Halohasta litchfieldiae: one gene and its partner. The protein of the gene in region 1 binds, or shares a complex with, the protein of each later gene. Links are inferred from orthologs where the notes say so. Each region holds a gene or a part of one and is shown on either strand. Other genes may lie near its edges.

What was found.
Region 2: the proteins of HALTADL_RS16025 (region 1) and HALTADL_RS04525 are in contact, whole or in part, in a crystal structure (PDB 3CW2), measured with the Saccharolobus solfataricus proteins. The link is inferred for Halohasta litchfieldiae from one-to-one orthologs. Residues at the interface, in WP_009988771.1 of Saccharolobus solfataricus: Asp222, Lys225, Pro226, Gly227, Thr228, Gln229, Phe230, Asn231, Leu233, Lys234, Gly235, Leu259, Phe273, Thr274, Lys275, Tyr300, Leu301, Asp302, Pro303, Ser304, Leu305, Lys307; in WP_009989173.1 of Saccharolobus solfataricus: Val185, Arg186, Thr187, Asn188, Glu189, Pro190, Leu191, Gly192, Val193, Glu194, Ile196, Lys197, Ile200, Ser201, Leu204, Ile217, Lys218, Ile219, Tyr220, Thr221, Ile222, Gly223, Ala224, Pro225, Tyr227.

The regions. Positions count from the first base shown.
Region 1 is NZ_CP024845.1:3,143,784-3,159,067, reverse strand. What follows is about bases 5,533-8,479. They hold HALTADL_RS16025 (translation initiation factor IF-2 subunit gamma), read left to right. Parts: upstream 5,533-6,364; coding sequence 6,365-7,594; downstream 7,595-8,479. Other genes in these bases: HALTADL_RS16015 (DNA-directed RNA polymerase), read left to right, coding at 7,975-8,479; HALTADL_RS16020 (DUF188 domain-containing protein), read left to right, coding at 7,611-7,973; HALTADL_RS16030 (hypothetical protein), read right to left, coding at 5,918-6,145; HALTADL_RS16035 (DUF5809 family protein), read left to right, coding at 5,533-5,906. Also shown: thsA (thermosome subunit alpha), read left to right, coding at 1-139; HALTADL_RS16060 (hypothetical protein), read left to right, coding at 396-1,346; HALTADL_RS16055 (bacteriorhodopsin), read right to left, coding at 1,343-2,182; HALTADL_RS16050 (bacterio-opsin activator domain-containing protein), read left to right, coding at 2,335-4,413; rimI (ribosomal protein S18-alanine N-acetyltransferase), read left to right, coding at 4,493-4,966; HALTADL_RS16040 (DUF5810 domain-containing protein), read left to right, coding at 5,020-5,469; more of HALTADL_RS16035, read left to right, coding at 5,493-5,532; more of HALTADL_RS16015, read left to right, coding at 8,480-8,553; transcription elongation factor subunit Spt4, read left to right, coding at 8,554-8,751; HALTADL_RS16005 (GTP-dependent dephospho-CoA kinase family protein), read left to right, coding at 8,755-9,324; HALTADL_RS16000 (30S ribosomal protein S24e), read left to right, coding at 9,426-9,731; HALTADL_RS15995 (bifunctional N(6)-L-threonylcarbamoyladenine synthase/serine/threonine protein kinase), read left to right, coding at 9,741-11,432; HALTADL_RS15990 (hypothetical protein), read left to right, coding at 11,511-11,921; HALTADL_RS15985 (DUF3488 domain-containing protein), read left to right, coding at 11,926-14,757; HALTADL_RS15980 (DUF5808 domain-containing protein), read left to right, coding at 14,865-15,149; HALTADL_RS15975 (non-canonical purine NTP pyrophosphatase), read left to right, coding at 15,217-15,284. UniProt on the Methanocaldococcus jannaschii protein: eIF-2 functions in the early steps of protein synthesis by forming a ternary complex with GTP and initiator tRNA.
Region 2 is NZ_CP024845.1:883,119-898,225, reverse strand. The notes cover bases 8,150-10,919. They hold HALTADL_RS04525 (translation initiation factor IF-2 subunit alpha), read left to right. Parts: upstream 8,150-9,019; coding sequence 9,020-9,820; downstream 9,821-10,919. Other genes in these bases: HALTADL_RS04515 (proteasome assembly chaperone family protein), read left to right, coding at 10,019-10,786; HALTADL_RS04520 (RNA-protein complex protein Nop10), read left to right, coding at 9,832-10,014; HALTADL_RS04530 (30S ribosomal protein S27e), read left to right, coding at 8,814-8,987; HALTADL_RS04535 (50S ribosomal protein L44e), read left to right, coding at 8,527-8,811; HALTADL_RS04540 (HAH_0734 family protein), read right to left, coding at 8,150-8,364. Outside these bases: HALTADL_RS04585 (helix-hairpin-helix domain-containing protein), read left to right, coding at 50-856; HALTADL_RS04580 (anthranilate synthase component I family protein), read left to right, coding at 930-2,504; HALTADL_RS04575 (anthranilate synthase component II), read left to right, coding at 2,501-3,157; HALTADL_RS04570 (aminotransferase class IV), read left to right, coding at 3,150-4,061; HALTADL_RS04565 (hypothetical protein), read left to right, coding at 4,126-4,824; HALTADL_RS04560 (Rieske (2Fe-2S) protein), read left to right, coding at 4,912-5,331; HALTADL_RS04555 (RNA-guided endonuclease InsQ/TnpB family protein), read right to left, coding at 5,396-6,655; HALTADL_RS04545 (YeiH family protein), read left to right, coding at 7,042-8,025; more of HALTADL_RS04540, read right to left, coding at 8,098-8,149; HALTADL_RS04510 (thiolase domain-containing protein), read left to right, coding at 10,935-12,101; HALTADL_RS04505 (Zn-ribbon domain-containing OB-fold protein), read left to right, coding at 12,098-12,502; HALTADL_RS04500 (alpha/beta fold hydrolase), read right to left, coding at 12,504-13,478; HALTADL_RS17630 (hypothetical protein), read right to left, coding at 13,546-13,716; HALTADL_RS04495 (DUF555 domain-containing protein), read left to right, coding at 14,012-14,377; HALTADL_RS04490 (CBS domain-containing protein), read left to right, coding at 14,486-15,025. UniProt on the Methanocaldococcus jannaschii protein: eIF-2 functions in the early steps of protein synthesis by forming a ternary complex with GTP and initiator tRNA.

The DNA of each region.
Region 1 (15,284 bases):
CGACGTGATCGCCGCTGGCGACCTCGCAGGCGGACAGGTCGGCGACGACGATGACGACGGACCGGACATGCCCGGCGGCGGAATGGGCGGCGGCATGGGCGGCATGGGCGGTATGGGTGGCATGGGCGGCGCAATGTAAACGTCGGCCATTAGCCTACTTACACTCTAATCGACCCACTGCTGATCCACCGCTGTACCGCTGTCGACCATCGATCCCAACGCCTGTTCATCGGCCCACGCCGGATCGATCTCTTCATTTTTCAGTGATCCGACACCGACTGGTACGTAGCTGATTCGCCGATGGTAAACAGTGATTTGAGCGAGTCGACCGTCGCTCTAGTACTATAATGTATTATGATGCAAGACTCTCGCGTCCGGACACCGGCGCGCTCTCGTTGACTACGACTCTCACGACCGAGTACTGGGTTGTCGACGAGGCCGGGCACCTCGCCGATCCGGATCTGATCGCGGGACTGCCGGGAGCCGCGGGGACAGCCTCGCCGTACAGCGTTGCTGTCGAAACCCCACCCTGTGAACGCTGTGTCGAACTGGAGGCGGCACTCGACGCCCGGCTTGCGGCGACCGTCGAGGCCGCCCACGACCGGAGCTGTCGACTGCTCGGACTCGGGCTCCGGCCGGATCTGTTAACTGAGTCGGCCTCCCCGGTGACCGACCAGCCGCCGGTGGCCACGGCCGGCACACGGGTCAGTTTCGAACCCGATCCTGCGGCGTCGACCGACCTGTATAACGTGTTGTTGGCGCTCGATCCAGCCTTCGTGTTGGTGAACACGACCAGTCGGGCCGCCGATGGTCAGCAGTATGCCTGTGGTCGACCCTCGCTGTATCACCGTGGTTCCATCGCTCAGTATCGTTTCGGTGACGTGGCAGTGGGGGGCCCGTCGTCGAACGACACTGCCACAGCAGCCACCGACTCATCGACCGACTGGCAGCCGGTCGCCCTCTTGGATGACGGGTCGCGGGTCGAGTGGCGGTCGCTGGACCCGACGACGCCGACGCTGCTGGTCGACCTGATCGCAGATATCAAAACGATCCTACAGCAGGCCCGTCACCACCGACTCAGTGTCGACTCGTTCGGCAACGGGTTCCATGGCGACCGGCTGGTGTTGCCGAACGAGGAGTGGCGGGCGATCTACGCGCAAGAAGCCGTCGAAAAGGGGCTGTCTTCGCTGCTGGTGCGGGCGTACCTCGAACGGCTCGGCGTCGACACGGGCTGGTATCTGGCTGCCACACCGCCGACAGTCAGTGCTGCGGCCGATATGTCGATGGTCTGTCGACAGCATGCTGCCCATCTCGAAGCCGATATCGGTGCCCGACAGACGAGCTAATCGTCAGCGGCCGCCGTCGACGATTCGATACCGGTTGTCGTCAGTGCACCGATGGTGCCCTCATGGGCGGCAACCCAGCGCAGCAGGAGGAACGCGAAGACGTACTTCGCTCCGATATCCAGCAGGCTGTAGGCCCACGACGTGATCGCCACATCGAGGACCGCAAAGCCCTCCGCGCCGAGGGCCCAGAAGAGCGGATAGCCGAACCACAGCACGACAGTCAGGCTTTTTAACGTGCCGAAGATGTCGGCTGTGCCAGCAATCTCAGCGTCTTTGGGCCACTCCACGAGCAGGACGTAGAGCACAGCCACGAAAAACGCACAGCTAATCAGATACCAGAACCACCGCAGGGCGTACGAGGAGGTGGTCAACGCCGCCGCAAGCCCGGTGATACACATTCCGATGTCCATCACAAGCGCGGTGAAGATTTTCGTCAGGTTCGATCCCGCAAGGAGCCCTAAGGCCAGCAGGATCATCGGCGTCGACAGTGCCCATGTGAGATATCGCCCCCACATAGTCAGGACCTCCTCGCCCGCAAGCGCGTGGCCTGCTGGCATCTCTAGGACGCTGATCGTGAGACCGGATACCAGCCCCAGATAGCTCGACAGCGAGACCAGTGGCACCATCAGCGTCGACACGAAGATCAACTGTGCCCGTGGCTCCTCGACGTTGCGTCCGAGATAGACGAAAAACAGGATCGACAGCCCCGCCAGCGCGATGTTGGCCCAAAACGAGAGGTTCAACAGCAGGTTGTCTTGAACCAGTTGATACACCTCCGGCTGTGTGAGTTCGCCCCCTGTCTGTGCGAGGAGGTCGACTCCTGCAGTTGCTATCATAGTCCGAACAAATAATCGACAGTTGCTGTCAAAAGCACACACCCTGACTAGTAAGCATCGTTGCCAGTAGTACTCCGCAGGCTGTCTAAACAGTACATATATAGTTTTATTTGGCGGAAATATTTTATACGCCTACGTGCAACCTAGTAGTCATGACAGCCCCGCGAGTTCTGCTGGTGTATCCAGCCGAGGGGGGCAGTCGGCTCAAGGATGCCTTCGAGACCGCCGGCTGTCGGGTACAGCAGGTAGCGACGGCGACGGAGGCTCTCGCAACGCTGTCGACCGAGAGGTGGGACTGCTTGGTCAGCGAGTTCGAGTTGCCGGGTGATGACGGCCTTGCGCTACGGTCGGCTGTCCGCCAACTCGACCCCGAACTCCCGTTCATCCTGTTTACTGCAAGCGACGCTATCGAGGAGTCGGTGGTCGACGCCGAGTACGACAGCTACGTCCGGAAAAACGGCGCGGCGTCGGTCGACCGACTCGTGAGCGAGGTGACGGCGACCCAGCCCACCGCGGCGTTGACAGCCTCCCAACAGGACGTCTCCAGCGCCGAACCTTCTCCCGATGAACTCGTCAGGACGATGGATACGGCCCCGATTGGAATCAGCCTCAGCAATCCATCACTGACCGATTACCCCCTCGTCTACGTCAACGACGCGTGGGAGGAGCTGACAGGGTACGAGGCCGCGGACCTGCTCGGCCGGAACCCGCGGCTGTTGCAGGGTCCGAACACCGACCCCGAGACCGTCGACCGACTCTCCGAGGCGATTGCCAACGAGGAGCCAGTGAGCGTCGAGATCCGCAACTATCGACGGGACGGGAAACCGTTTTGGAACGAACTCACCATTGCGCCGATCTACGACGACGGCGGCGACCTCCTCTACTACGTTGGCTTCCAGATCGATGTCACCGACCGCCGGGAGGCCGAACAGCTCGCGACAGAGCGGGCCGAAACGCTCGAATCGGAACGACGCACGCTCCGGCGGGTGCTCGACCGAGTCAACGGACTGCTCCGGGAGGTGTCGGGCGTGCTCGTCGAGTCGACCGAGCGTCGAGAGATCGAACACCGGGTCTGCGAAACGATTGCGGCCGAAGAGGGCTACCTGGGTGGCTGGATCGGCACGGTCAGCTCCGATGGGACCGATCTCCGGCTGTCGGCCACGAAGGGGCTGCCAACCGAGATTCCGGAGACGGTTCCCATCGCGGCGCTTCCAGCCGCAGTCGGCGACGCCGTCGACACTGACGCCTGCCACCTATGTTCGGTCGACGATGCGGAGGCTGAACCCGAGGGGCAATCCGAGACTGGTCTCGATCCGTCGACTGTCGGTGGGCGTCGACTGCTGGTCGTCCCGCTCTGCGACGATGAACGACGGTATGGCGTGCTCGGGGTGTACGGCATCGACGCTGCGGCCCTCGACACACGGGAACAGGAACTGTTTGACTCACTCGGGAAGATGATCGCAAACGGACTCCACGCGGTCGAAACCACCCGTATTCTGACGACCGACGACGTCACCGAACTCCGGATCGAGATCCGGGACCCGTCGTTTCGGCTCGCCCAGATCGCCGCAGTGATCGGCAGTCCGGTCGAACGCTGTGGGACAACCACCACGGCCAGCGGCGACTACGAGCTGTATCTGACAACCGACGCTGCCGACGCCGTAGACTCCACTGAGGCTGGTGACGCCGTCGACGCCGTGGATACCCCTGAGGCCGCGGCCACCGTGGACGTCGACCCCGAGGCACTCATATCGCTATCGTTTATTCAGGCTGCACGGGTAGTCTCCAAGACCGACAGTGAGCTGACGCTGTCGGTCACGATGGCACAGCTCCCGCCCGACGACGAGTTGGCCGCCTTCGGGGCTGTCGTCACCGACACGACCGCTACAGCCGACGGTGGGACACTAACAGTCGAAGCACCGCCCGAACAGGACGTGCGCCCACTGCTTGAGACGCTTCAGTCGCAGTATGACACCGTCGACCTCCGGGCCAAAACCGAGCGAGAACGGCGGGAGCAGCGACCCACTGAGTTCAGGGCTGTCGTCGACGAGCACCTCACCGAGCGACAGACGGCTGCCCTCGAAGCGGCCCACCTCAACGATTACTTCGAGTCGCCCCGCCCGGTCGACGGCGAAACGATTGCCGAGACGATGGATATTACGCGACAGACGTTCCACCAGCATCTCCGCGCGGCCGAGCGGAAACTGGTCGCGGCCTACGTTGACGCGTAATCCGATCACGCCGTGAACGAGTGGGGCTGTCGGAACGCGGGCGCGCAGTGCTTTTCATTACCCAGTGTGTACGGTCGCTGTGGATAGTCGTTCGGCGGTCGACACCGAGGACATCGGGGTCCGGCAAGCCACGCGTGCGGACCTCCTCGCAATCTCGCGGCTCGAAAAAACAGTGTTCGACGAGCCGTGGTCCTACTCGGCGTTCGAGGGATTTCTCGACGAACCGGCGTTTCTGCTCGCGGAGGTCGACGGCGAACTGTTGGGCTACATCGTCGCCGACTGGATGCCGAACTCCGGCCGGGAGCTGGGCCATGTCAAGGATCTCGCGGTCCATCCCGATGGTCGACGGAACGGCGTGGGTCGACTCCTGTTGCGCCATGCCGTCTCCCGCCTGCTAGTCAGGGGCGTCAGCCGAATCAAACTCGAAGTTCGGGCGGGCAACACCGCTGCCCAACGCCTGTACGCCGACGAAGGGTTCGAAACCGTCCGGCGGGTGCCGCGCTACTACAGCGACGGCGAGGCTGCGCTGATTCTCGTTTATACGCCGGAGTGAACACCACGTTTCGGACCACCGGCGTTTTACTCATCGCGCCCCTATCGCCGGCAATGGGGTATCTGTGTCCGGTCTGTGAGGAGCCGTTCGGTGATGAAGCCCAGTGTGCCAACCATCTCGCAGTGACGGCGATTCTCCACGGCGAGGCCCACGACCAGTGGCTCGCCGAGGCAGTCGACGAGCGAGACGATGGCACTGACGACTGGGAGTCGGTGCCACGCGCCGATCTCGCGGCAATCGTCGCAGAACGCGCCGCGGAGACCACCGACCACGACCATCCCGGCGACCATACCCATCCAGTCGACAATGGTGGTGACCAGCCAGTCGACAACGCTGGTGAGCAGCAGCAACCCGGCCAGCCAGCGATCACAGAATCACCCGGAGAGACCGAGGCCTTGGATGCCGACGCACAATCCATTCTCAACGAGGCCCGGGAGCTGACCCGAAAGATGCAACAGCGTGGTCCCGACGCCGACACCGAGGACGAAAGCAAAGAAACCTAACGGGTCGCCACAGTGTCGACGCCATGCACACCGAAGGCGTCTCCGAACCCGAGACGGTCGAAGCCGCACGGGAAGCCTACGAAACCGCCGGTCCAGCCGCCCAGATCGTCGTCAAGGAGGCCACGAAGGCCATGGAGTTCGACAACGCGGAGTACGACGAGCGCGTCACCGGCGCGGTGATCGAAACCGCCCGGGATGCGCTGTTTGCCTCTCTTTTAAAAGTCTACCACGGCTCTCAGGCCGAGTTCGAGGAGTGGTGCGAAAATCGGCAGGACAGCGTCGACCTTGTCGGGAGTGACGACGTAGAGTCGGTCGTCTGGCATCCAGTCGCGATAGACAAAACAGTTGTCGCCGCCAGCTATCAGGCCGAGCCGGAGGCGGCCGCCGCAACCGTCCGCCGCCGAGCGTTCGGTCGACACTACCGCGAGCAGTTCTGAGCGTCGGATCGCTACGCTTCGTAAAACGTTTTTCCGACTGTTTCCGATTCGATAGCCCAGCCGTCGGCCGGCTCGTCGGCCTCCGGCTTGTAGTAGCGCGTCGACTCGTGGCCGTCGGGAGCGGCATCACTCATATAGGCGAGTTCCGTGATCTCGATCCAGTTGCTCCCGTCGGCTGGCTCGGCGTCGACTATCTCCGTAATCTCCCCGTCGTCGGCTGTCTGAATCCATCGTGCCATCTTCGTCCACAGTATCGAAGTCATGACCTATTAGTGAATCGCGGTATTGCGCGAACGCCTCACAGTCGCTACAGAATATTGACCAGTCGACACGCCTATTGATTGTCAGCCCGCAGTCGACACCGATCACGTCACGGTGTGACGAGACGCCGGGAGAACAGCAACTTTATCAGTCGTTCGGGGCGAATTTTTCACAAGATTACTCTGAGGAGGTCAAAGGTGACACAAGAGACAACACAACCGGAGGTGAACATCGGACTCGTCGGCCACGTCGACCACGGAAAGACGACGCTCGTCCAAGCGTTGAGCGGTTCGTGGACCGATCAGCACTCTGAGGAGATGAAGCGCGGTATCTCCATCAGGCTGGGGTATGCGGACGCAACGTTCCGCCAATGCCCGGGCGTCGAGGAGCCCGACTGTTACACCGTCGAGGAGGAATGTGAAGATGGAACACCGAGCGAGCGACTTCGAACGGTCTCGTTCGTCGACGCGCCCGGCCACGAAACGCTGATGGCAACGATGCTGGCGGGGGCCTCGCTGATGGACGGCGCGGTGCTCGTGATCTCTGCGACCGAGGACGTCCCCCAGTCGCAGACCGAAGAGCATCTGATGGCGCTCGACATCATCGGCATCGAGAACATCGTCATCGCCCAGAACAAAGTCGACCTCGTGGATCGCGACCGCGCGGTCGACAACTACGAGCAGATCCAGGAGTTCGTCGAGGGCACCGTCGCCGAGGACGCCCCAATCGTCCCGATCAGCGCTCAGCAGGAGGTCAACATGGATCTCCTGATCGGCGCCATCGAGGAGACGATTCCGACGCCCGAACGAACCGAAGGCGAGGACGCCCGGATGTACGTCGCGCGGAGTTTCGACATCAACCGTCCCGGCACCACGTGGGAGAACCTCTCAGGTGGCGTCATTGGCGGCAGTCTCGTCGACGGCGAGTTCGAGAACGGCGACGACATCCAACTCCGACCCGGCCGCGAGGTCGACGAGGAGGGCCAAACCGAGTGGCGGTCGATTGAAACGTCGATCCGGTCGCTACAGGCCGGCAGCGAGAACGTCGACTCGGTGACGCCCGGCGGACTGATCGGTGTCGGTACCGGTCTTGACCCAAGCTTCGCAAAGGGCGATGCGCTCGGCGGACAGGTCGCCGGGACGCCCGGCAGTCTGCCACCGACGCGGGAAGCCTTCGAGATGGACGTTGAACTGCTGGACCGCGTCGTTGGCGAAAACGACGAAGTCGAAGAGATCTCGACCGGTGAGCCGCTGATGCTCACCGTCGGCACCGCGACGACAGTCGGTGCGGTGACGAGTGCGCGCTCCGGCGAGTGTGAGGTCAAACTCAAACGACCAGTGTGTGCGCCAGCCGGAGCCAAAATTGCCATCAACCGCCGAGTCGGCGCGCGATGGCGACTGATCGGCGTTGGCACGCTGACGGAGTAAGATGACACGCGTTGGCATGGATACGAACGCGCTGATGATGCCGGTCGAACTCGGGATTCGCGTCTTCGAGGAGGTCGACCGGCTGTTCGACGAGACCGAATGTCTCGTTCCAGAGGCTGTCGTCGACGAACTCGACGACCTTTCGTCGGGCCACGGTGAGGCCGCAACCGCCGCCAGCGTGGGAAAAGATCTTGCCAATCGATGTCGTGTAGTCGAAACGAATGCGTCGTACGCTGACGATGCGATTGTCGAACTCGCCACGGAGGGCGAGTTCGACGCCGTCGTCACGAATGACCGCCCCTTGCGCGACCGCCTGCTGTCCCGCGGTGTTCGCGTCGTCGGTGTCCGGGGAAACAGACTCGGGATAACAGAACCATAATATGTACAAACGGGTACGACTCAAAGATACGGTTGAAGTGCCGCCACGTCAGTTGGCGGATGTAAGTCCACAGCGGGTCAAACACCTGCTGCAGGACAAACTAGAAGGACGGATGGACGAGGATGTCGGCAGTGTCGTCAGTATCGCCGAGGTACACGACATCGGGGAGGGCACGGTGCTCCCCAATCGGCCCGGCGTCTACTACGAAGCGGAGTTCGACGCGATCACGTTCGACCCCGACATGCAGGAGGTCGTCGACGGCACGGTCGTCGAGGTCGTCGAATTCGGTGCCTTCGTCGGGATTGGTCCGGTCGACGGACTGCTCCACGTCTCCCAGATTTCGGACGAATACCTCGCCTTCGATGGCGAGAACCAGCAGCTCGCCTCGACGGAGTCCAACCAGACGCTCGGCGTCGACGATCCCGTCCGCGTGCGGGTCGTCACAAAGAGCATCGACGAACGGAATCCCCGAGATTCAAAAATCGGCCTGACGGCCAAACAGCCGGGGCTGGGCAAACACGAGTGGCTCGAATCTGACCGCAGTAAACGCACCCAAGAAGCCACTTCGGAGGGAACCTAGATGGCCAAATCGCGACTCGCCTGCCGGGAGTGTCACTACGTCAACGAGGCTGACCTCCAGAACTGTCAGAGCTGTGGATCCTCGAGCCTGACCGAAGACTGGGCGGGCTACGTTATCATTCCACATCCCGAACAGAGCGAGATCGCAACCGAAATGAACGTCACCGAACCCGGTAGCTACGCGCTGAAGGTCCGGTAGTTTGTGATTACCCTCCCCGACTCGCTCCGCAGTGCGTTCAAAGAGCCGTTCGGTCCCGTCTACACGGACACCGAGCAGCTACTGGCGGCAGTTCGGGAGGCCGGTGTTGAGGCTGATACGACAGACGATTCTGCGGCCCCACTCATTGCTGTCGGCGATGTCGTTACCTACCACCTACTGGAGGCTGGTCGACAGCCCGACGTGGCGGTGATCGACGGGAAAACCGAACGCGAGGCAGTCGACGCGGAGATCGAAGCCGCCCTTGCCGATCCCGACACCGAGACGTGCCGGGTGACAAACCCACCGGCCGAACTCTCCAAAGCGATGCTACTCGCGCTCCGGGAGGCGATCAGGAATCCCGAGCCGGTGACAATTATCGTCGACGGCGAGGAGGATCTGGCGACGCTCCCGGCGATTGTGCTCGCTCCGGTGGGCGCAAGCGTGATCTACGGCCAACCCGGTACAGGGATGGTCCACGTTACGGTCACCGAGTCCGAGATCGACAACGCGCGTCGACTGCTCGAACAGTTCGATGGCGACACCGACGGCGCGATGGAGTTACTGATCACGTGAGCCCCATACGACCCCATTGAGTCGCCGTGAGACCCCCTGCCGTCGACGCAGGGCTTCGAAATCCTTTTACAGCGTTCCCGAGGAGTTATGAGCAACTGACCATGGACGTCACTATCATCTCCGAGGAGGAGAACCCGATGCTGCACCGCACCGACATCCGATTCGAAACGGTCCACAACGAGACCACACCGTCACGCCTGTCGGTCCGCGACAGCCTCGCGGCCAAACTCGACAAGGGCTCCGACGAGGTCGTCGTCCACGAACTCGACACCGCCTTCGGCATGCGGAAAACCGTCGGCTACGCCAAGGTCTACGATTCGGCCGAGTTCGCCCGTGACGTCGAGCAGGACCACATGCTCGACCGCAACAAGATCGACGAGACCGAAGCCGAAGCAGAGGAAGCCTAACGCGACGCAATGCGCGTTCTCGGCATCGAGGGGACCGCGTGGGCCGCAAGCGCCGCCCTCTACGACGATGCCGAGGATACTGTTTTCATCGAGAGCGATCCCTACCAACCCGACAGCGGCGGCATTCACCCGCGTGAGGCCGCCGAACACATGGGCGAGGCGATCCCACAGGTCATCCAGCGAGTGCTGAACCACGCCGCCGAGACGGCCGACGGCGAGGGACGGGCGGTCGACGCCGCGCCCAATGAGTACGGAATCGACGCCGTCGCCTTTTCGCGTGGGCCGGGACTCGGTCCCTGCCTCCGGACGGTCGGCACTGCCGCCCGCGCGGCGGCCCAGAGCCTCGGCGTCCCGCTTGTCGGCGTCAACCATATGGTCGCCCATTTGGAGATCGGTCGACACCAATCGGGCTTCGACTCGCCGGTCTGCCTCAACGCCTCGGGCGCGAACGCCCACCTGCTGGGCTTCCACAACGGTCGGTACCGCGTGCTCGGCGAAACGATGGATACCGGCGTCGGCAACGCCTTAGACAAGTTCACGCGGCATATCGGCTGGAGCCATCCCGGCGGCCCAAAGGTCGAAGAAGCCGCCGATGACGGCGAGTTCATCGATCTCCCGTACGTCGTCAAGGGGATGGATTTCTCCTTTTCTGGAATTATGAGCGCGGCCAAACAGGCCGCCGATGACGGCGAAGCTATCGAGGACATCTGTTTCTCGCTTCAGGAACACGTCTTCGGAATGCTAACCGAAGTTGCCGAGCGCGCGCTGTCGCTGACAGCCACCGACGAACTCGTGCTCGGCGGTGGAGTTGGGCAAAACGAGCGGCTCCAAGAGATGCTCCGAACGATGTGCGCCGAGCGTGGTGCCGACTTTCACGTGCCTGAGCCGCGATTCCTCCGGGACAACGCCGGGATGATCGCCGTATTGGGGGCCAAACAGTTCGCCGTCGGTGATACCCTCGCCATCGAGGCGTCGACGGTCGACCCTAACTTCCGACCAGATCAAGTGCCAGTGACGTGGCGGGTCGACGAGCAGTCGGTGGCTCGTGGGCTTGGCGCGACAACCGCGAGTGACGGGACGACCACCACCGCGAGTGACGAGACCACGACCCAGCGCGGCGCGGAGGCAGTCGTCGACGTTCTCGACCCTGCCGAAGCGGGGCTGAGCCTGCCGGCTCGCTGTGTCCGCAAGCGCCGAGTGCCGAAAGCCTATCGCCATCCCCTGTTGGACGAGACGCTGCGGGCCGAGCGCACGACCGCCGAGGCGCGGCTCACTTCGCAGGCCCGGCGGGCAGGGGTACCGACACCGCTCGTCTGGGATGTCGACCCCGAGGAGTCGACGATCTGGTTCCAACACGTCGGCACGAGCGACCTTGCGGCCGATCTCACCATCGAGCCAGTGCGAGCGGTCGGCCAATCGCTGGCCACGATTCACGAGGCCGGATTCGTTCACGGCGATCCGACGACCCGGAACGTCAGAATCGGCGACCGGACGTGGCTCATCGATTTCGGTCTCGGCTTTTATACCGGCCACGTCGAGGACCACGCGATGGATCTCCACGTCTTCCGGCAGAGCCTCGAAGCCACTGCCGACGATCCAGCACCGCTCTGTGAGGCGGTGATGGCGGGCTACAGCGAGGTTGGCCGTAGCGAGGTCGTCGACCGACTCGCAACCATCGAAGACCGCGGCCGATACCAGTAGCTGTCTGTGGCTCGAAACCAGTATCAGATCCGATTCTTAGTAGCCGACGCTTAAGCCAGTCGACCACACTCGTCCCCTATGGTCCGCCATCCGATTTCCCGCCGGTCGCTGTTGGCCACAACCGCGGCCGGTGTCGCGGGGCTGGCTGGCTGCACCAGCGCCGGCGAGGGAGACTGTCGGACTGCGTTCGACGGGATCGCAACGGTCGACATCAGCAGTATGGAGATCTACGATATCGAGGCCGCGGCGGGCCAGCGACTGTATCTCAACTTTCGACGACTCGACGGGCCGCGAGCCAGTCTCAGTGTATTCGGACCGAACGAGGAGTCGCTACTGCGTCTCCAGAACGTCGACCGGCTCGAACGCGTCTTCGAGGTCAGCGAGCCGGGAACGTACTCGGTGGTAACGCGCAACGAGTCGACCGACGGCAGCGGTCGGTGGGAGACGACAGTCACAGTCTACCGTGGCTGGTGTGGAGACGTTTTTTGACACCATGAGCAGGCTCCTCGACGGACTGATCTGGGCGCTCGTCGGCCTCATCACCGCCGGGCTTGTTCGGCTGACGATGCCACGAAACACGGTTTTCGTGCTCGGCCTCCTTGCCGGCGTCGCAGTTGGCAGCCTCTATGCGGCCAACACGCGGCTCTCGCGGCCGACGCTGTCGACGCTCGTCGTCACGCTGTCGACGGGTCTCATCATCGCCACCGTCTCGGTCGTCATTGTGTCGACGCGATGGCTCCCATCGATCTGGACGGTAACCCTCGGTTACGCCATCGGGATCGTCGCCACGTGGCTGTTGGTGAGCGGGCTTGCGCTCGATGATCTGGGCGGGTTCGCCGCCATCGCCGGACTCCTGCTGGCGGTGATCGGCGGCGCGGCCGGACTGCTGGTGGTCGACGATTCACTGCTGTTTCTCGCCGTGCTGTTCGGCGGGCTGGTGGCTGGCCTGCTCGTCCCGCTCAGCGGGCTCGTCTTCGGTTTCGTTCGGTCGACATCGGGCGGTCCGCAGCGATCAAAAGACGCCGAACGCATCGAGCCAGCCACGCGGTTCGGCATCGAGGCCACGGCGATTGCGGGGTTAGCGGTGGGAGTCCCGTTCGGTTCGCGGGCGGTCGCGCTGTTCGGCTCCGGCGGACTCGACGCGTTCCCGATTGGGGTCGGCTGTGGCGCACTGTACAGTCTCGGACTCTGGGCGGTCAGTGGCGGCCGCTCCGAGCGGGTCAGTCGACTCCGTGATCGGTTCGTCGAGCGCGTCTATCGGCTGCTCAATCGGATCGAGGACTGGCTCGACCGCCGTCGACCCGATGGCCCACAACAGGACTCCGAGTCGGGCGACGGCGAAGGCCAAAGCGAGGAGACCGCCGCCGCAGACGACGCCGACTCGGTCGCGGCGGCCAGTCGACTCATCGAGGGAGTCGCCACCGATTTCGCTGACCGCGAGTTGGTGATCAAAGCCGCCGAAGAGTTAGAGAATCTCACCGCGACCAATAGCGGACTGCGCGACCGGATTTCCACGCTCTGGATCCGGTTCAGCGGCACGCTCTCCCGGGAGACGCTCAACGCCGGGATGGCACTCCAGCTTTCGGCGGCCGAAGAGGCTCGCCAGCGCGGCGACACCGAGCGCGCCGAATCGTTGACCGACACCGCCTTGCAACTGGCTGCACCGACAATCGGCTCGGTGGCCTCGGCCATCCTCCGCGGTCGACGCAACGGAGTTGATACCATCTTCGACACACTGGCACCGCTGTTCGCACGAATCGACAGCCTGCTCGGCGAGGAGCGGCGTCCGGTCGACGACGATGATCCCGAAGGGTTTCAGCTGATCCAGCAGCTACTCGAACGGCTCATCGACGAGGAATCCGGTGAGGGGTTCGACACCGCCTTATCGCGGATTCGGGCCGCGGCCGCCGACGGCTGGTACTCGGTGCAGGCGGGCGATCAGGCCCTCTCAGCCGGCAACTACCAGCGCGCGCTGGTCGCCTATCTCGCCGCGATCAAAGCCTACCGTCAGGCCTACGACATCGCCGACGACTCCGCCAAGACCGCGACGAGCAAGCACGCCCAGCCCGACGACGCCAGCGATACCGACAGTTCGACCAACGAGGAGGGAGGTGTCACGGCGAGCGCCGAGACATACGCTTCGGAGACCAGTCGACTCGGGACGGCCATCGAGGCGATCTGCCACGATACAGCCGCCGCAGTGATCGCGGCCACCAACGACCTCTACGGCGAACAACCGCCGCCGACCGTCGACACCGATGCCCGCCGAACCATCGTCCGGAGCCTGCGCACGCTCCGGCAGACTCGCACCCGGATCGATGCAGCCGTCCCGCCGGTCGACCTCGCCGACGACCGCTACCAGCAGGCCGAGATCGCCCGGTCGATTGCCCGGCTTCGTCGACACCTTGAGACGGCCGACGAGGCCGCGACCGCCGGCAACGTCGACGCAGCCGTCGACCAGTACGAACGGGTCGCCGACCGCCTCGACGTACTCAGCAACCGAGCTGGAACCAATGGGCTGACCGACCTCGCACGGTCGCTGACTAAGACCGCGGTCGACATCGCCGGGCTTGCCAAGGAGCCAACGCCGGAGGCGGTTACCAACCGACCGGAGCTAACGGTGCCATTACCGAATGACCGGCGAGCACCCGAGGTTGCCCCGGCCGGGCGGCGGCTCCGGCGGACGTTCTGTGCGCCCGCGTTCGTCGACCTCTGGGCGTTCACCGAGGCGGCGGCTGACCACGCGCTGCTGGACATCGCTGGCCCGCCGTATCCGGATCTGATTGGTTCGGTCGGGATCGCGATCTCGGGACTCGACCCACTGTACACCGAGCCGGACGTCGACTCGCTGCTCCAGTGGGTCTCGGAAATCTCGCTTGAGGCGCTGTCGACAGCCGTCGAGACCGCCTCGAAGAGTCACAGCAGGATGGTCGAGACCGACCCCTCGCCTCCACCGGTATTCCGGGAGCCACCGACAGTGCTTCGTGAGGAGTCGGCCGCCTCGGTGTCGACCGCCGAGGGTGTCGCGGCGTTCAGCGAGGCGTGGCTCTCGCGGGCGACCGCGCTGGTCGAAGCCAAAGAAACTATTGAGCGACAGCAGTCGGCGGTCGACGGGTTTGCCGCACTCGAACCAAACGTGCGAAAGACGCTTCAGCGGGACGGCCAACTCGACTCCTCGCAGGTCAACGCTGAACTGCTCGTGGTTGCGGCTCACCATCTCTCGGGTGTCGAGTACGATCCCGACGCGGAGACCCTAATAAAAACGGGGACGATATCGCGGCGCACACCGGCGTCCCCGGATGAGGAGCCACGGACTCCGAACTGAGTCTTCGATTGGAGTGAGGCTGTGATTGACCCGATTTCGCAGAGCGACATCGACACGTGACTGTCTGAAGGCGAATTTTCATTACGGCGAAGCCTGTAGAGACGTGTATGGTAGACAAACCAGACTCCGGTGAGATCTTCGGGATTCCGTACAACTTCGAACGGCCCTCGATTGGGCGGATGTTGTCGTCGTACTTCCAGCCCGGCGAGGGCATGTTGGTCAAAAAGCCGTTCGGCATCGGCTACACGATCAACCTCGCCAGCTGGCGGTCGTGGGTCGTCCTCGGCGTCGCGGGCGCGCTGCTCTATCAGGAACGACGCTCCGGCTCGGCCGACGAGGCCGACGCGGAGACCGACGTCGACGAGCCCGTCGAAGTCATCGTCGAAGACTGAACTGACCTGTTTTCACCGTTCTCAGCCGAACCGACGACACTTTGGCCCGTCGACCGAACCGACGACTATGCTTCACTACGTGACGACCAACCCCGGCAAACTCCACGAGGCCCGGGCGTATTTGGGCGACGACAC
Region 2 (15,107 bases), 2.3 Mb from region 1 along the record:
CGGCAATAGCTTGCAATCTTTAAATACAGTCGTCATCTACGTATACCAAATGGCCCTGCTGAACAAACTGAAGTCGATTCTCGGTATTGGAGGAGGTCGTGATGGGGACGACGAGCGGACCGATACCTCAGTGACGGTCGAACGCGAGGCCAGCGATGCGGTCGCCTCCGACGAGTCGTCCGATGCCGATACCGACACGGCGGTGCCTTCTGATGTCGACGAGGCAGTCGACGAGGAGACCGACAGCGAGTCAGTCGCAACCGAGACGGATGCGTCGGCCTCGACGGGCTCGATGACCGAGATGGACGACTCCGAAACCGAATCTGCCACCGAGCCGAGTGAGGCGGTTGGTCCACCAACTGACTCGGTCGACGAGGAGCCGGCCAACCGTGATATCGAAGACGTCATCGACGAAGCCGAAGACGTCGACGAGAGTTCAGACGCGGACGAATCGGTTGCTGCTGGCACGGATGCGTCGGCCTCGACCGGATCGGTCACCGACACCGACCCCGAGCAGGCCGCCGAGCCAAGCGAGGCAGCCGGCCCGTCGACCGACAGTGTCGAAGAAACTGCCCCCAATATCGAGACTACTGAGACGCTTGACGAATCAGAAATCGACGAATCTGAGGACGTCGACGAGACGGCGGACCCCGACCCAGTCGACGAATCCGAAGACACCAGTGCTCCAGTAAAGAGTATCAAGGGCATCGGACCAGCCTACTCGGATCGTCTCAACGATGTCGGAATCACCTCGGTTGCAGAACTTGCTGCGGCCGATGCCGAGACGTTAAGTGAGGAGGTCGACGTTTCTCCGAAAATCGTCGGCGACTGGATCGACCGCGCCGCAAACCAGTAGGGCCTCGTTCTGTTCTTTTCGCCGGCCAACAAAACGCGAAACTGTTACCCGCTGGGGGCGACTCTCATCGCACATGCGAACACCGACCGTCGTCACCGACCGGGCAACCTTTCGGTCGGTGGCTGCCGACGCGCCACCGAGTGCGCGTATTCCAGTCGAGGTCCAAATCGACGTCAGGGACCCCTTCGACGCCTACCGAAAGGCCCGCGATGGCCCCGGTGGCGTCTTCTTGGAGACGACGGGCGGCCAGTCAGGCTGGGGGTATTTTGCCACAGAACCGGTCGACCGACTCACCGTTTCTCCCTCGGCTGTCGTTGCCGATCCCGATTCTACTGCCGCCACGAGCGCGATGGGCGACTACCAACGCGACACCCCATCGCTGGCCGCCCTTGACGGCCTCCTCTCGGGGGAAACGCTCGTCCGTGGCCCCTGCTCGGTTCCCTACCCTTGCGGCGCGTTCGGCTGGCTCTCCTACGATATCGCCCGCGAACTCGAAGATCTCCCCGGTGAGGCCGTCGATGACCGCCAACTCCCACGAGCGCAGATCGGCGTCTACGACTGTGTGGCCGCGTGGTCCGAACCACGCGAGGATTCAGTGACGCTACACGTTACCTGCTGTCCGAAACTCCCCGATACGGCACAGATCGACGAGTCGACACTCGACGAGATCTACGATGACGCACTTAATCGGGCGACAGAGCTTGCGAGAGCCGCTGTCGGCGGTGACCCTGACGTGGGTGCGCCGCCAGTCGACGCTACCGAAGCGGAGTTCGAGAGTGACTGTGGCCGAGCGGCGTTTGCCGACCGAGTCCGCCAGATCAAACAGTATATCCGCGACGGCGATACGTTTCAGGCGAACCTCTCGCAGTGCCTGACCGCGCCCGCTGCAGTCCACCCCGTCGAAGCCTACGACGCCCTCCGGCGGGTCAATCCCGCGCCTTACTCCGGTCTCCTAGAATTCTCGGGTCGTGGCAAGAATCGGTGGAGTGGGCTTGACCTCGTTAGTGCCAGCCCCGAACTCCTATTAGAGCGTGATGGCGACCAGCTACTGACCGAGCCTATCGCTGGAACGCGCTCCCGTGGTCGGACGCCAGAGGCTGATAAAGCGTTCGAGACGGATCTTAGATCGAACGACAAGGAACGGGCCGAACACGCGATGTTGGTCGACCTCGAACGCAACGATCTGGGAAAAGTAAGTACGTTCGGCACCGTCGACGTCAGCGAGTACCGGCGTGTCGACCGCTACTCGGAAGTCATGCATCTCGTCTCGGTCGTGGAGGGTCGACTCCGCGAGGATCGGTCGCTGGCCGACGCTATCGCCGCCACCTTTCCCGGCGGGACGATCACCGGCGCACCGAAACCGCGGACGATGGAAATCATCGACGAACTGGAGCCGACCCAGCGCGGTCCCTACACCGGAAGCATGGCGATGTTCGGATTCGATGGGCGGGCAACCCTCAATATAATTATTCGGACCCTAACGCGGCACGACGACCGCTATCGGCTCCGTGTCGGCGCGGGGATCGTCCACGATTCCGAGCCCGACGCCGAGTACGACGAAACGATGGCCAAGGGTCGAGCGCTTGTCACCGCGATTGATGAGGCGCTGACCGCTGGCCGCATGACAATCGAGGAGGCCGCGGAATGACCGCGGCTGAATCGGAGCCACAGCAAGAGCGTGCGGCGGGAGGTGTGGCTGGCAACGTCGACGGTGGTCCCCGAATCCTCGTGATCGACAACTACGATTCGTTCGTCTACAATCTCGTCCAGTACGTCGGCGAGTTTGCCGGCGAGGTGGCCGTCCGGCGCAACGACATGGTCGACCTCGATTGGATTCGTCGACTCGATCCGGATGGAATCGTCCTTTCTCCGGGTCCCGGCACCCCCCAGTCAGCGGGAATTTCGATGGACGTGTTCGACCTCGAGTGCCCGATATTCGGCGTCTGTCTCGGCCATCAAGCGATGTGTGCGGCCCTCGGTGCGCCGGTGGGCCACGCGCCGGATGTCGTCCACGGCAAACCCTCGTCGATCAGCCACGACGGCCAAGGGTTGTTCGAGGGCCTCCCTGAGAGCCTTCGGGTCGGCCGGTATCACTCGCTGTGTGTCGACCGCGAGGACCTACCCGACGAACTGATCGAAACCGCCCATACCGTCGACGAACGCGAGGTCGTCATGGGGGTCCGCCACCGCGAGAAACCCCAGTTCGGCGTCCAGTTCCACCCCGAGAGCATTCTCACCGACGACGGGAAACGGATGGTCGAAAACTTCGTCCATCGGTGTGAGGAGGCCAGCGATGAGTGATCAAGGGCTGTTGTATCACGTCGACGGCGACCTCGTCCCAGCTTCGGAGGCGACCGTCAACGTCCGGGATCGCGGCTTTTTATACGGCGATGCGGCCTTTGAGACGATGCGGGCCTACGGCGGCAAGGTTTTTGAGTGGAATGCCCACATGGATCGGCTCCGAGAGACCTGCGAAGTGCTCGACTTTGACCATGGACTGAGTGACGCGGAGCTTCGAGAGCGAGTCGACGACACCCTCGCGGCAAACGAGTTAGCCGAAGCCTACGTCCGGCTTTCAATCACTCGTGGTGTCCAACCGGGGAAACTGACTCCAGATACCGAGGTCGACCCGACGGTCGTGGTCATCGTCAGTCAACTCCCCCGCGGCGGCCGCGGTGATGAGTCCGTGTGGGACGGCCCGGCAACCCTCCAGACAGTCAAAACCAAGCGCGTCCCCGACGAGTCGATTCCATCTCAGGCAAAGACGCACAACTATCTCAACGGCATTTTGGCTCGGCTCGAACTCCGGGTGAGCGATGCCGACGAGGCCGTGATGGTTGACGTCGATGGCCACGTCACCGAGGGCGCGACAAGTAACCTGTTTTTTGTTCGGGACAACGCGCTCCGAACCCCGAGTCTCGATGGCCCGGTGCTGCCGGGGATCACGCGACGGGTTGTCCTTGAGTTGGCCGCCGAGGAGGGGATTCCAGTCGAAGAAGGCCAGTATACGCCCGAGGAGATCCGAAACGCTGACGAGGTGTTTCTGACCAACTCGACGTGGGAGATCCGACCCGTCGAGACCGTCGACGGGCTCTCAGTCGGTGACGACGAGGACGACGGGTCGACCGAGACGGCTGCTGGACCGGTGACGACGCTGTTGTCGCGGCTGTTCGACGCCCGCGTTGAGTCGACCCACTACGAGTGATGTGGTTTCGGTACCGGATCTCAATTCCTGAATGATTATACAGTCGTCTGATAGTTAGTTCGGTATGAGTCTCCGTTCATCGGTCTGGCCACCGACTCAGCGACAGCGAGTCGGCGTTGGTTTGCTGATCGCGTTTCTGCTGCTCTCGAATCCGTTGTATCTCCCGCTGCTCAATCTCGATCTCTCATCACACACCTACTCCGTTGAACCAGTAACGGTCGAAAACGATGCCATCGAGGTTGCTGGTGACTCACTGTGGGACCAGTCAGTCGACGGAGTCGCCTGTTCCGGTTTGCGTCCGACTGCGGCGTGTGTCTCCGAACGGGAACGCATTCAACAGGGCGATCTCGAACTCAATATCACTGAGACGCCGGTTCAAATCGAAACACGGTACGCATACCATCCGATAGACGGTCGGCCAGCCTACTACCGACGTACTGTCGACGATTCGATCCTCCCGAAGACGCTTCTGTTGGAGCCAGTCGCTCCCGAAACGGTCGTCGAATCGCTCGCTGTCTCGCCGGATCAGATTTCGTTCCGTGGCCGGCTCGCGCTGACTTTCGGTTGGATACAGACTGATCGACCGCTCCGGGATGCAAACCGACTCATCGACACCGATGATGGATATATGATGGTGGTTGAGACGCGGAGGCGGAGCCTCAGCAGTGGGGATACTGTGGAAGCACTCATCTCTGCGGTTCTGGTTGCCCTCGGCCTTCTACTCTTCGGGAAAACCTACAGACAGCTTCCAGTCAAGTGGTGAACCCAATTCTTATTACCATTACTTGTGCTCTCGTCGGACCGATCTCGAAACATACTATTAAAAACTCACAGTCGACTTCCTTTCACAATGAGTTCCGCGAGCCGAATTACGTCGGTCGACGAAGTTCCCGAGGAGACGACCTTTCTATTCCGAGTGCAACCAGTCGACGGCGACGAACAGAAGGAGGCCATCTTAGTCCGGGACGACGAGGGCATCATCAGCTGGCTCAACTACTGCCAGCATTACACCCACATCAAACTCGACAAAGGCTCGGGGGCCGAGCTCCGCAACGGCGAAGTGGTCTGTACGAATCACGGCGCGTACTTCGAGGTCGACAGCGGTCGGTGTTCGTTTGGCCCGTGTGAGGGTGCGTTCTTGAATGAGATCGATATTGAGGTCGAAGATGGCGAGGTGTATCTGGTCGACGTCGACTACGAGTTTGTTGGAATCGGTGAGATCGAAACTGCAGACGACGATCTGGGCTCGAAATCGAACTACAAGTTCTAAGCTCGGGAGCCGATCTGAAATAGCGGAAAGTAGATATCAACTACCCCTCCCTATTCGCTCGGGGTCAGGCCCGCTGGCTTTGTTGTGGGGAGGGCTTGTCCGTGGACTCGGCTGGGTATGGTGTGAATCCCTGATCTGGGCTCACTGTCCCGGATTTCAGGGCGTATTGACTGACGCCCCTCCGACACGAAGACTGTTGCTCGCGTCGGAGATACATTTCGGCAACATTCTTGGCTGCATTGTAATCGGCGTGGTTTCGCGTTTCACAGTTCTGACAGTCGAATCTGTCGCGGCTTGGCCGGTTAGCGCCGTGAACGAATCCACATTCGGCGCATCGTTTTGATGTGTTTTTCGGGCTCGTCGTATCGACAAATAATCCTTCACTTTCGGCTTTGTACTGGACATATTGATACAGCCGATCAAATGCCCATTTCGAGTGCCATGCCGCATTCGGCAACCGCCTTCGGATACCGTCCAACTCCTCAAACACGATACCGTCGCAGTCGTAGTTGAGTGCTTCCTGGAGTATTCCGTTGGCGACTGCGTGCAAGACGTGAGTTACGTACTCGGTTTCTCGACCACGCATGGATTCGAGCGTTCGGTGTGCGTTCCGAGATCCATGCTCTTGGAGATCGGTACGGACTCGCTTGAACTCCCGACGGTCGTGATTCAGTTGTCCAGCCGAAAAGAATCGCGCCGTGCTGGTGACTGCGATTTCGTTCACACCGAGGTCGACCCCGAGAACCGTTCCGTTCTCGGTTGTCTCTGTTTTATCGGCATGTGGTCTGTGTTTGCGGAATCCGAGGTGTAAGTACCACTCTCCGTTGCGATAATGGAGCGTCGACTGCGTCGATTCCCACGCCTCCGAAGAAACATACTGATGTTGGTAGCCATCGTCGTCATCGGGGAGAACGAGGTCAGCCCGCACCCGTGAATGGTTGCCATGGGTAGTCAGTGACACCGCTTCTTTTTCGGGAAAGACTGTCATCGTCCGGCTGTCGTAGGTGATCGTCGGACTCGTATACGTGGGTTTTCCGGCTTTTCTCCCATCTCGACGGCATGAGATACAGGACTTGATGTTGTCGGCGGCCTGATGACAGGCGAGAATCGCATGCTGACTTCCAAGCGTGGTTTGCTCGCGAATGTCGTCGTAAGCGAGTTGCTGCACGTCTGACTTGGAGTGACAACACTCCCATGCCTTGTCCGACGCGATCTGACACCCTTCTTTCCATTCGCTGATCGTTTCGCGGAGCAGTGACTCATCGGTCGGAGACACTGAGAGGCGTGTGATAGCAGTTCTGCGACAGTATTCGTCGCCCGACACAGTTCTACATAAAGCATTACAGCCAATTAATGGTTTTCAGATGTCATTTATTCTTATAAAATCCAGTATATGATACTGCACAGAGGAGGTTAACCGGTTAGTTTCAAGTGAAATTGTAAAAAATATAGCGGGAGGAAGATTTGAACTTCCGATCTCCGGGTTATGAGCCCGGCGGAATCTCCTGGCTATCCCATCCCGCTATCATGTCGAAGGCCACAGTTACGGTTAAGGGTTATGATTCAAGCGCCGTATGGCAGTTTTGACCGAGTCACAAGCTCCCACGAACGCGCACTCGTTGCCTGTCGACCACACAATCGATACCCATTACTGACACCGTGAGTGAGCCGAGATAGATGTCGACTGAGCACCGGTGGTCCTGGATCATACTGCGGCTCAAACGGCTGCTTCCAGGAGTCGGTGTCCTCTGTATTGGGGCGATACTCGCACGAGCTATCGCCTCTGTTACTGGCGTTACTGCGCTGCTTGTCGCAATCGCACTCGGAGCGATCCTCGTCAACGGGCCTGGCGTTCCGGACCGATTGCTTCCGGGGCTTGCAACGCACAATATCTGGCTCGGTGCCGGAATCGTGCTGATGGGTGCCTCGCTCACGCTAGAGACTGTTCGTGAGGCAGGTCTCGTCGTTCTTGTGGTTGTTGTGGCGGTAGCTGTCCTCACCATTGTCGGTATCGAGATTCTCTCACGGAGCGTGTTCGGTCTCGACGACAAGCTGGGATCGCTGCTTGCGGCGGGGGCTGGGATCTGTGGCGTCTCGGCGGTCGTCGCGGTGGGTGGTGCTGTGCGCGCACGGGAAACACAGATCGCCTATGCGGCGGCCACGGTGCTACTGTTTGATGCGGTGACACTCGTTGTCTACCCGATTGCTGGCGAACTGCTCGGCCTCTCGGATGTCGTCTTCGGCATCTGGGCCGGTGTCAGCATGTTCTCGACGGGACCGGTTGTCGCCGTCGGCTTCGCCTACTCGGAGGTTGCCGGACAGTGGGCGACGCTGACGAAACTCACTCGCAACGCGCTGATCGGATTCGTCGTCCTTGGCTACGCAGCCTACTATACACGGGCAGAAACGGAAGGTCGACTCTCCGTGCGGACGCTCTGGGAGGAGTTTCCGACGTTCGTGCTCGGATTTATCGCCCTCTCGATTGTCGGGAGTCTCGGCATTCTCTCACCAGCACAGCTTACTACCATCGACACCGCCTACAGCTGGCTGTTCAGTGTTGCCTTCGTCGGCCTCGGCACCGAAATCGATCTCGGGAAGCTCCGAAACACGGGGATCCGACCTGTCGTGGTCGTGCTGGTGTCGCTGACTATCGGGAGTGTGCTGTCGCTGGCAGTGCTGACGATACTATTCTGAAAAACCGTTCTGCCGAGTCATGTCGACGAATACCGCGCGCAGAAGCGCGATCAGGCCAGCGCTGAACCGTAGTTAGACAGAGAGTTCGCTGCGGGCTTTGACGACATCGAGGGCGTCGGCGTCGATGGTGTCGACCTCCAGCCAGTGTGGGACGTAGGACCGTTTTTCGTAGGTTTCGTGTTCGTCTTCGGTGCCGATGGTACACCACAGCTGGACTTCGTCAGGGCCGTGCCAGTCGCCCTGTCGCTGGATGCCGAAACAGATCTGTTCGTTCCCATCGTAGTTGATGATCGCGCCCTTGCGGATGCCGGGGTCCCCCTTGACGATGAGCTGTTGCATGTCTCCGAGTTCGACTGGTTACCGCTTAATGGCTTCGGAAACTGCCCTCCAGATCGGCGCGTGTATGCCATCGCATCCCACAAAATCAGCCGGAGGCCGACGCCTTCGAACCAAACGGGTTTTAACGGGCCATACCAAACCACCGCCAAGGTAGATCTCACTATGGAAATGCCACGCCGAATGAATACGTACTGTCCGCACTGTGACTCCCATCAAGAACACGAAGTCGAGAAGGTCCGAACGGGCCGCTCGACGGGGATGAAGAAGGTCCAGGATCGGCAGCGACGCCGCGCCAAGTCGACCATCGGGAACGCAGGCAAGTTCTCGAAGGTGCCGGGTGGCGACAAACCAACGAAGAAGACGAACCTCACCTACCGCTGCAGTGACTGCGGCAAGGCCCACATGCGCAAAGGATGGCGTGCTGGCCGACTTACATTCCAGGAATAACAATGGCAGGAACATACGTCCGCGTGAAATGTAGTGATTGCGAGAACGAACAGATCGTCTTCGGCAAGGCCGCCACCACCGTTAGCTGTGCGGTCTGCGGGACGACCCTCGCAGTGCCAACCGGCGGCATGGCCGAAATCGATCACGAAATCGTCGAGACTGTCGAAGCTCGATAATTTCTCCCCGACTGAAGGAACTTACATACCAAATGAAATACAGTGGCTGGCCCGAGACGGGCGACCTCGTCGTCGGTAAAGTCGACGAAATCACCGATTTCGGGGTCTTCGTCGACCTCGATGAGTACGAGAACAAACGCGGGCTCGCCCACATCAGCGAGGTCGCATCCGGCTGGATCAAAAATGTCCGCGACCACGTCCGCGTTGGACAGACGGTCGTTGCCAAGGTGCTCGACGTCAACGAGAGCTCCCAGCAGATCGATCTCTCGATCAAGGACGTCAACGAACACCAGCGCAAAGAGAAGATCCAGGAGTGGAAAAACGAGCAGAAGGCCGACAACTGGATGCTGCTTGCGCTCGGCGAGGAGGTCGACGACGAGACCTACGGTGCGGTCGCAAACGGCCTGCTCGCGGAGTACGAATCGCTGTACGACGCCTTCGAGCAGGCGGCAATCCACGGCGGAGAGGCGCTCGAAGACACCGATCTTAGCGACGAGGAGATCGAGTCTATCGTCGAGACCGCCCGCGAGAACGTCTCGGTCCCGTACGTCAACGTTACCGGCTATGTCGACCTCGAATGTCCGGCTCCTGACGGCGTCGACGTCGTCAAAGAGGCGCTGAAGGCCGCCGAAGGCAACGGCGAGATCCCCAACGAGATCGAACTCTCGGTGTCCTACGTTGGCTCGCCGGAGTACCGGATCAAGGTCCGTGCGCCGGACTACAAAACCGCCGAGCGAGAGCTCGAATCGAGTGCTGACCGCGCCAAAGAAGCCATCGAGGCTGCCGGTGGTTCGGGACACTACCACCGCGAGCGCAGCGAAGAAGACGAGTAGGACGAGTCGCGATGAAATCCGATATTCGTGTCTGTGCGGACTGGGAGTCCGAACATGACCGCCCCGTCTACAGTCTCGGTGATTCCTGCCCGGACTGTGGCGGGTCGACCGAAAACAGCGCACCAGCGCCGTTCAGCCCTGAGGACCCCTACGGTGAGTACCGACGGTCTCTTAAGCGGCGCGAACGCGAATAACTCCATGGACGACATCGATATCGAACACGTTGCGGAGCGTTCTCTCTCCGATCCCGTTCTTATCGAAGGATTGCCGGGTGTCGGTCACATCGGCAAACTCGTCGCCGAACACCTCGTCGAGGAGTTCGACAGCGAGTGTGTTCGCCGCGTCTACGCCGACGAGTTCCCCCCACAGGTAACGGTCGACGACGAGGGCGTGACCGAGCTCACCGCGGCCGAATTCCACGGTATTCAGACGCCCGGCGACAGTCCGGATCTCCTCGTACTGACAGGTGACCATCAGGCCTCGACAAACGCTGGCCACTACAAACTCACTTCGGCGTTTCTCGACGTTGCCGAGAGCTTCGGCGTCGACCACGCCTATGCGCTCGGCGGCGTCCCCACCGGCGAACTCGTCGAGGAATACACGGTGCTGGGAGCCGTGACGAACGCAGATCTCAAAGAGACTTTGGAGGCCGCCGATGTCGAGTTCCGTGCCGACGAGCCTGCCGGCGGCATTGTCGGTGTTAGTGGCCTCCTACTCGGACTCGGCGAGCGACGTGGCATGAATGCCACGTGTTTGATGGGCGAAACCAGCGGCTATCTGGTCGACCCGAAAAGCGCACAGGCTGTTCTTGAAGTCCTCCAAGAGGTCATCGGTTTCGAGGTCGACTTTAGCTCCCTCGAAGACCGCGCCGAGGAGATGGAGGAAGTCGTCGGCAAGATACAGGAGATGCAGTCCCAACAACAACAGCAGGTGATGGGCGACGACGATCTCCGATATATCGGCTGACTACTCCTCGTATTCTCTCATTACCGTTCCGGTAGCCGTCGACTATGTCTCCCTGTTGTATCGGCACACGCACCGACTAGTCAGGCGTGTAGTCACACCAACCGAGGAGTGAGCCAAGCTTTTACCACTCTCAGTGCGACCCACCGGTATGACCACTGTCCGAATCGCTGGTGTCGGGCTGACTCCGTTCGGTGCCCATGGTGACCGTGCTGGCCGGGAGCTGTTTGCGGCGGCCGCGCTGGCGGCCTTCGAGGACGCTGGCGTCGACCGCGATGCGGTCGACCAGCTCAACTACGGCAACTTCATGGGTGCCCTCGCCGAGCATCAGGGCCATCAGGCCCCGCTGATGGCCGAAGCCGCCGGACTCAGCTGTCCGGCCACTCGCTACGAGGAGGCCTGTGCTTCAGCCGGTGTCGCTGTCCGGGAGGCTGTCCGGTCGATTCGCTCCGGCGAGGCCGATGTGATTCTCGCCGGCGGGATGGAGCGAATGACGACTCTCGACACCGGTCAGGCGACCGCCGCGCTGGCGATTGCGGCCGACGAACTGTACGAGGTTCGGGCTGGCGTCACCTTCCCAAGCGCCTACGCGTTGATGGCACGGGCCTACTTCGACCGATTCGGCGGCGAACGCGAGGATCTAGCCCACATTGCGGTCAAAAACCACGCCAACGCACTGGAAAACGAGTACGCCCAGTATCAAAAGGAGATCAGCGTCGACCAAGCCCTCGATAGTCCACCTGTCGCCTCCCCGCTCCACCTGTATGATGCCTGTCCGATCACAGATGGTGCGAGTGCTATCCTTCTGGTCTCCGAGGAGTATGCCGAGGAACACGGCGTCGAGGCTCCGGTGTCGATCACCGGCAGCGGACAGGGCGGCGACAATCTCGCTCTCCAAGACCGCCAGCAGATGGCCCAGACGCCGGCAACCGAAATTGCCGCCGAGGAGGCGTATGCCGATGCCGAAATCACGGCCCAAGACGTCGACTTCGCGGAGGTTCACGACTGCTTTACCATCGCCGAAGTACTGGCAATCGAGGGTCTCGGGCTGTTCGAGCCGGGCGAGGGAATCTCCGCAGCGCGCGAGGGACAAACGACCCCCGACGGCGAGACACCGATCAACCTCTCAGGCGGCCTGAAAGCCAAGGGCCATCCGGTCGGCGCGACCGGCGGGAGTCAGATCGCCGAGATCACCCGTCTGCTCCGTGGTGACCATCCGAACAGTGACGCCGTCGACGACGCCACTGTCGGTGTCAGCCACAACGCGGGCGGGACGGTTGCCAGCGCAGTTGTTCACGTTCTGGAGGTCGACCAATGACTGACCACGCGGCACCAACCGACGAGCTACAGCCAGCCACCTACGACGAGTGGCTCGACGCCATCGACGCCGGGGAGGGGTTCTATCTGGAATCACCCGAGGGCCATGGTTCGCTGCCGCCACGGCGGGTCTGTCCCCATTCGGGGTCGACCGACCTCTCCGAGGAGCCGCTGCCCGAGACCGGCAACATAGACACCTACACCGTCGTCCACGTCGCCGCCGAGAAGTTTGCCGACGATACGCCGTACGTGAGTGCGATTGTCGACTTCGGTCCGGTCGCACTCACTGGGATCGTTCGCGGCGTCGACCACGAGACAGTCGACACAGGCGACGAGGTCGGGGTCACTGTCGAAACCCGAGACACAACTGAGGACCGACTCGTCGTCTTCCGGCCTGCCTGAGTTAGTTTGCGGTTGTGTCAGTCGAGGCCACCGCACTATCGGCGTCGATCCAGTTGTCGACGACTGCGAGGAACTCTGCGGGGAACTCGACGTGCGGCAGAAGATATGCCTGATCGAAGACGACGAGCGTCGCATCCGCCTCGTCGGCGAGTTCCCGGCCCTCCGAGAGCGGTGTGATGTCGGCGTCTCGGCCCCAGACGATTGTCGTCGACACGTCGAGGGACTGAATCGCCGCCGCGAGATCGATGTCGCTGTTGAGGTAGCCACTGATAAACGAGGCCGGAGCGAACCGAGCGTTCGACTGGTGGGCCGTCTGCCACTCATAATCCTGCCATGCTTCGGTCACCTTCGTTGGATCGTAGTAGCCGTGGTCGGCGTTGAAATACCGGATCGAGGGTTTCGACGCGATGAGATTGTACAGTCCCTCGCCGATCACAGGGGCGCGAATCAACTCCCGGAGCCACTGCTTCGGTGGCTCGGGACCGGCGATGGCGGTCGGACAGATACAGAGCAAATCGCTGATTGCGTGGTCACTGCGGCCCTCGGTCAGTGCGGCCAGCGTGTAGGCACACGTCAGCGAGGAGGCGATGACTGCAGGCGACTCAAACTCGGCGAGAAAATCGTCGACGAACTCGGTATATAAGGTCGAAGAGTAGTTGAGCGGTGGGCGGTCGGAGCGTCCAAAGCCGGGGAGATCAGGGGCAATGACGTGGTACTCCTCGGCGAGGTCGGCGAACACCTCGCGGAACTCGCCGCTGGAGGCCGCAGCGTTGATTCCGTGAAGCAAGACGAGGTTCGGATCGTCGGGGTCGCCAGCCTCGGTGTAGGCGACGTCCATGCCACGCCACCGATACTGATTCTGGTTGCCATCGAGTGCTGGTGGTAGCTCCCCAGCGCGAGCACGGAGTCGACGGTTGAGCGCGACGAGGCCACCGACGCCAGCGAGAGCCGAGCCGAGTAGTTTTCGAACTGACATACCCCTAGTTGGGCGAGGATGAATGTAGTAATTTGTGGGACAAACAGTCGTCGTTCCGCTCTGGAAGTTAGTTAGCCGTCTGGGCGTAGGCCGAATCCAACCGCTCGATGAGGTCGCCGATTGGGAGCTGAATCCCGAGTCGACGGGCTGCAAATGCAACCGGCAGCAGGAGGATACCGAACATGACGGTGAGCTGGTACAGGGCAAACACGGTGAAACGCGTAACCGATTCAATCATAACCGTACCTGTGTGGCTCTGCCCCTCCTATATAAATGTGCCTCCTGGGCAGGTCCAGCCACCCCTCCGCTGTCTTGCGATTCAACTAGAAATGTTCGAACTGCAAGTTGCATAGTGCATCCTCGGGATGTCGGGTGTAAACAGCGTGGCTAACCCGAGAGGTAGCCATAACTTATGGGAATCTAGTGGCTTCCTTGCGCCTATTTGTGGCGGTGACTGTCGTGTCGACTGACAGCGCGTGTCGTGGCGCAACCGAACCACAAGACACGAAACCCCAGAGCCCCCAGCCTCTACAATGAGTAACTATCTCGTTGCGATGGAGGCGGCGTGGTTGGTGCGCGATGTCGAGGATATTGACGATGCTATCGGGGTCGCGGTGAGCTCTGCGGGCAAGCGGCTCAACGAGAAGGGCAAGGAGTACGTCGACGTCGAGGTCGGCGTCACCGGCTGTCCGGCCTGCGGCGAACCGTTTGACTCGGGATTCATTGCGGCCGACACCGCCCTCATCGGTCTCCTGCTGGAGATCGACATCTTCAATGCCGACAGCGTCGAACACGCCTCCCGAATCGCCAAAAGCGAAGTCGGCGGTGCGCTCCGTGACGTCCCACTGTCGGTGATCGACGTCATAGAGACCGACCCCGACGAAGACGACGACCAGTAACGCGGCTTGCTGCTGAGAACCTACCAGTAACGACCAGTCCGGTCGGTTCAGCCGACCGTCGACTGCCTCTGACGAAAGCTTTTCAAATAACTTCGAGTAATAGGCGGTATGGAACTGCCGACGCCACAGGATCTCAGGGAGCGACGGACCGCCCTTGGGCTCACTCAGAGTTCGCTCGCCGAGTCGGCTGGCGTCTCCCAGCCGTTGATCGCGCGGATAGAGGGTGGGGATGTCGACCCGCGGCTGTCGACGCTCCGCCGGATCGTCAACGCCTTAGATGAGGCCGAAGGCGAAGTCGTCCGCGCCGCGGATCTAATGCACGAAGCCGTGATCAACGTCGCGCCCGACGACTCGGTTCGGGAGGCTATCGAGACGATGAAGGCCGAAGCCTACTCCCAGTTGCCGGTCCTCCAGAGCGGGATCCCGGTCGGTTCGATCAGCCAAAGCGACGTGATTCGGGCCGGTGAAGACGTGGGTGATCACCCCGTGAGTGAGGTCATGAGCGAGTCGTTCCCCACGGTGGCGACCGATTCGACCGTCGACGAGATCCGGAACCTGCTGGAACACTACAAGGCAGTCATGGTCACCGAGGGCGGCGAGACGGTCGGCATCATTACCGAAGCCGATATTGCGGCCCAACTCTCCTAACTCAGTTCGACCCGTCGCCGTATGCGACGCCACCACAGCCCATGGCGGTGCCGAAGGACAATCTCTTTTAGCCGGACCCCAA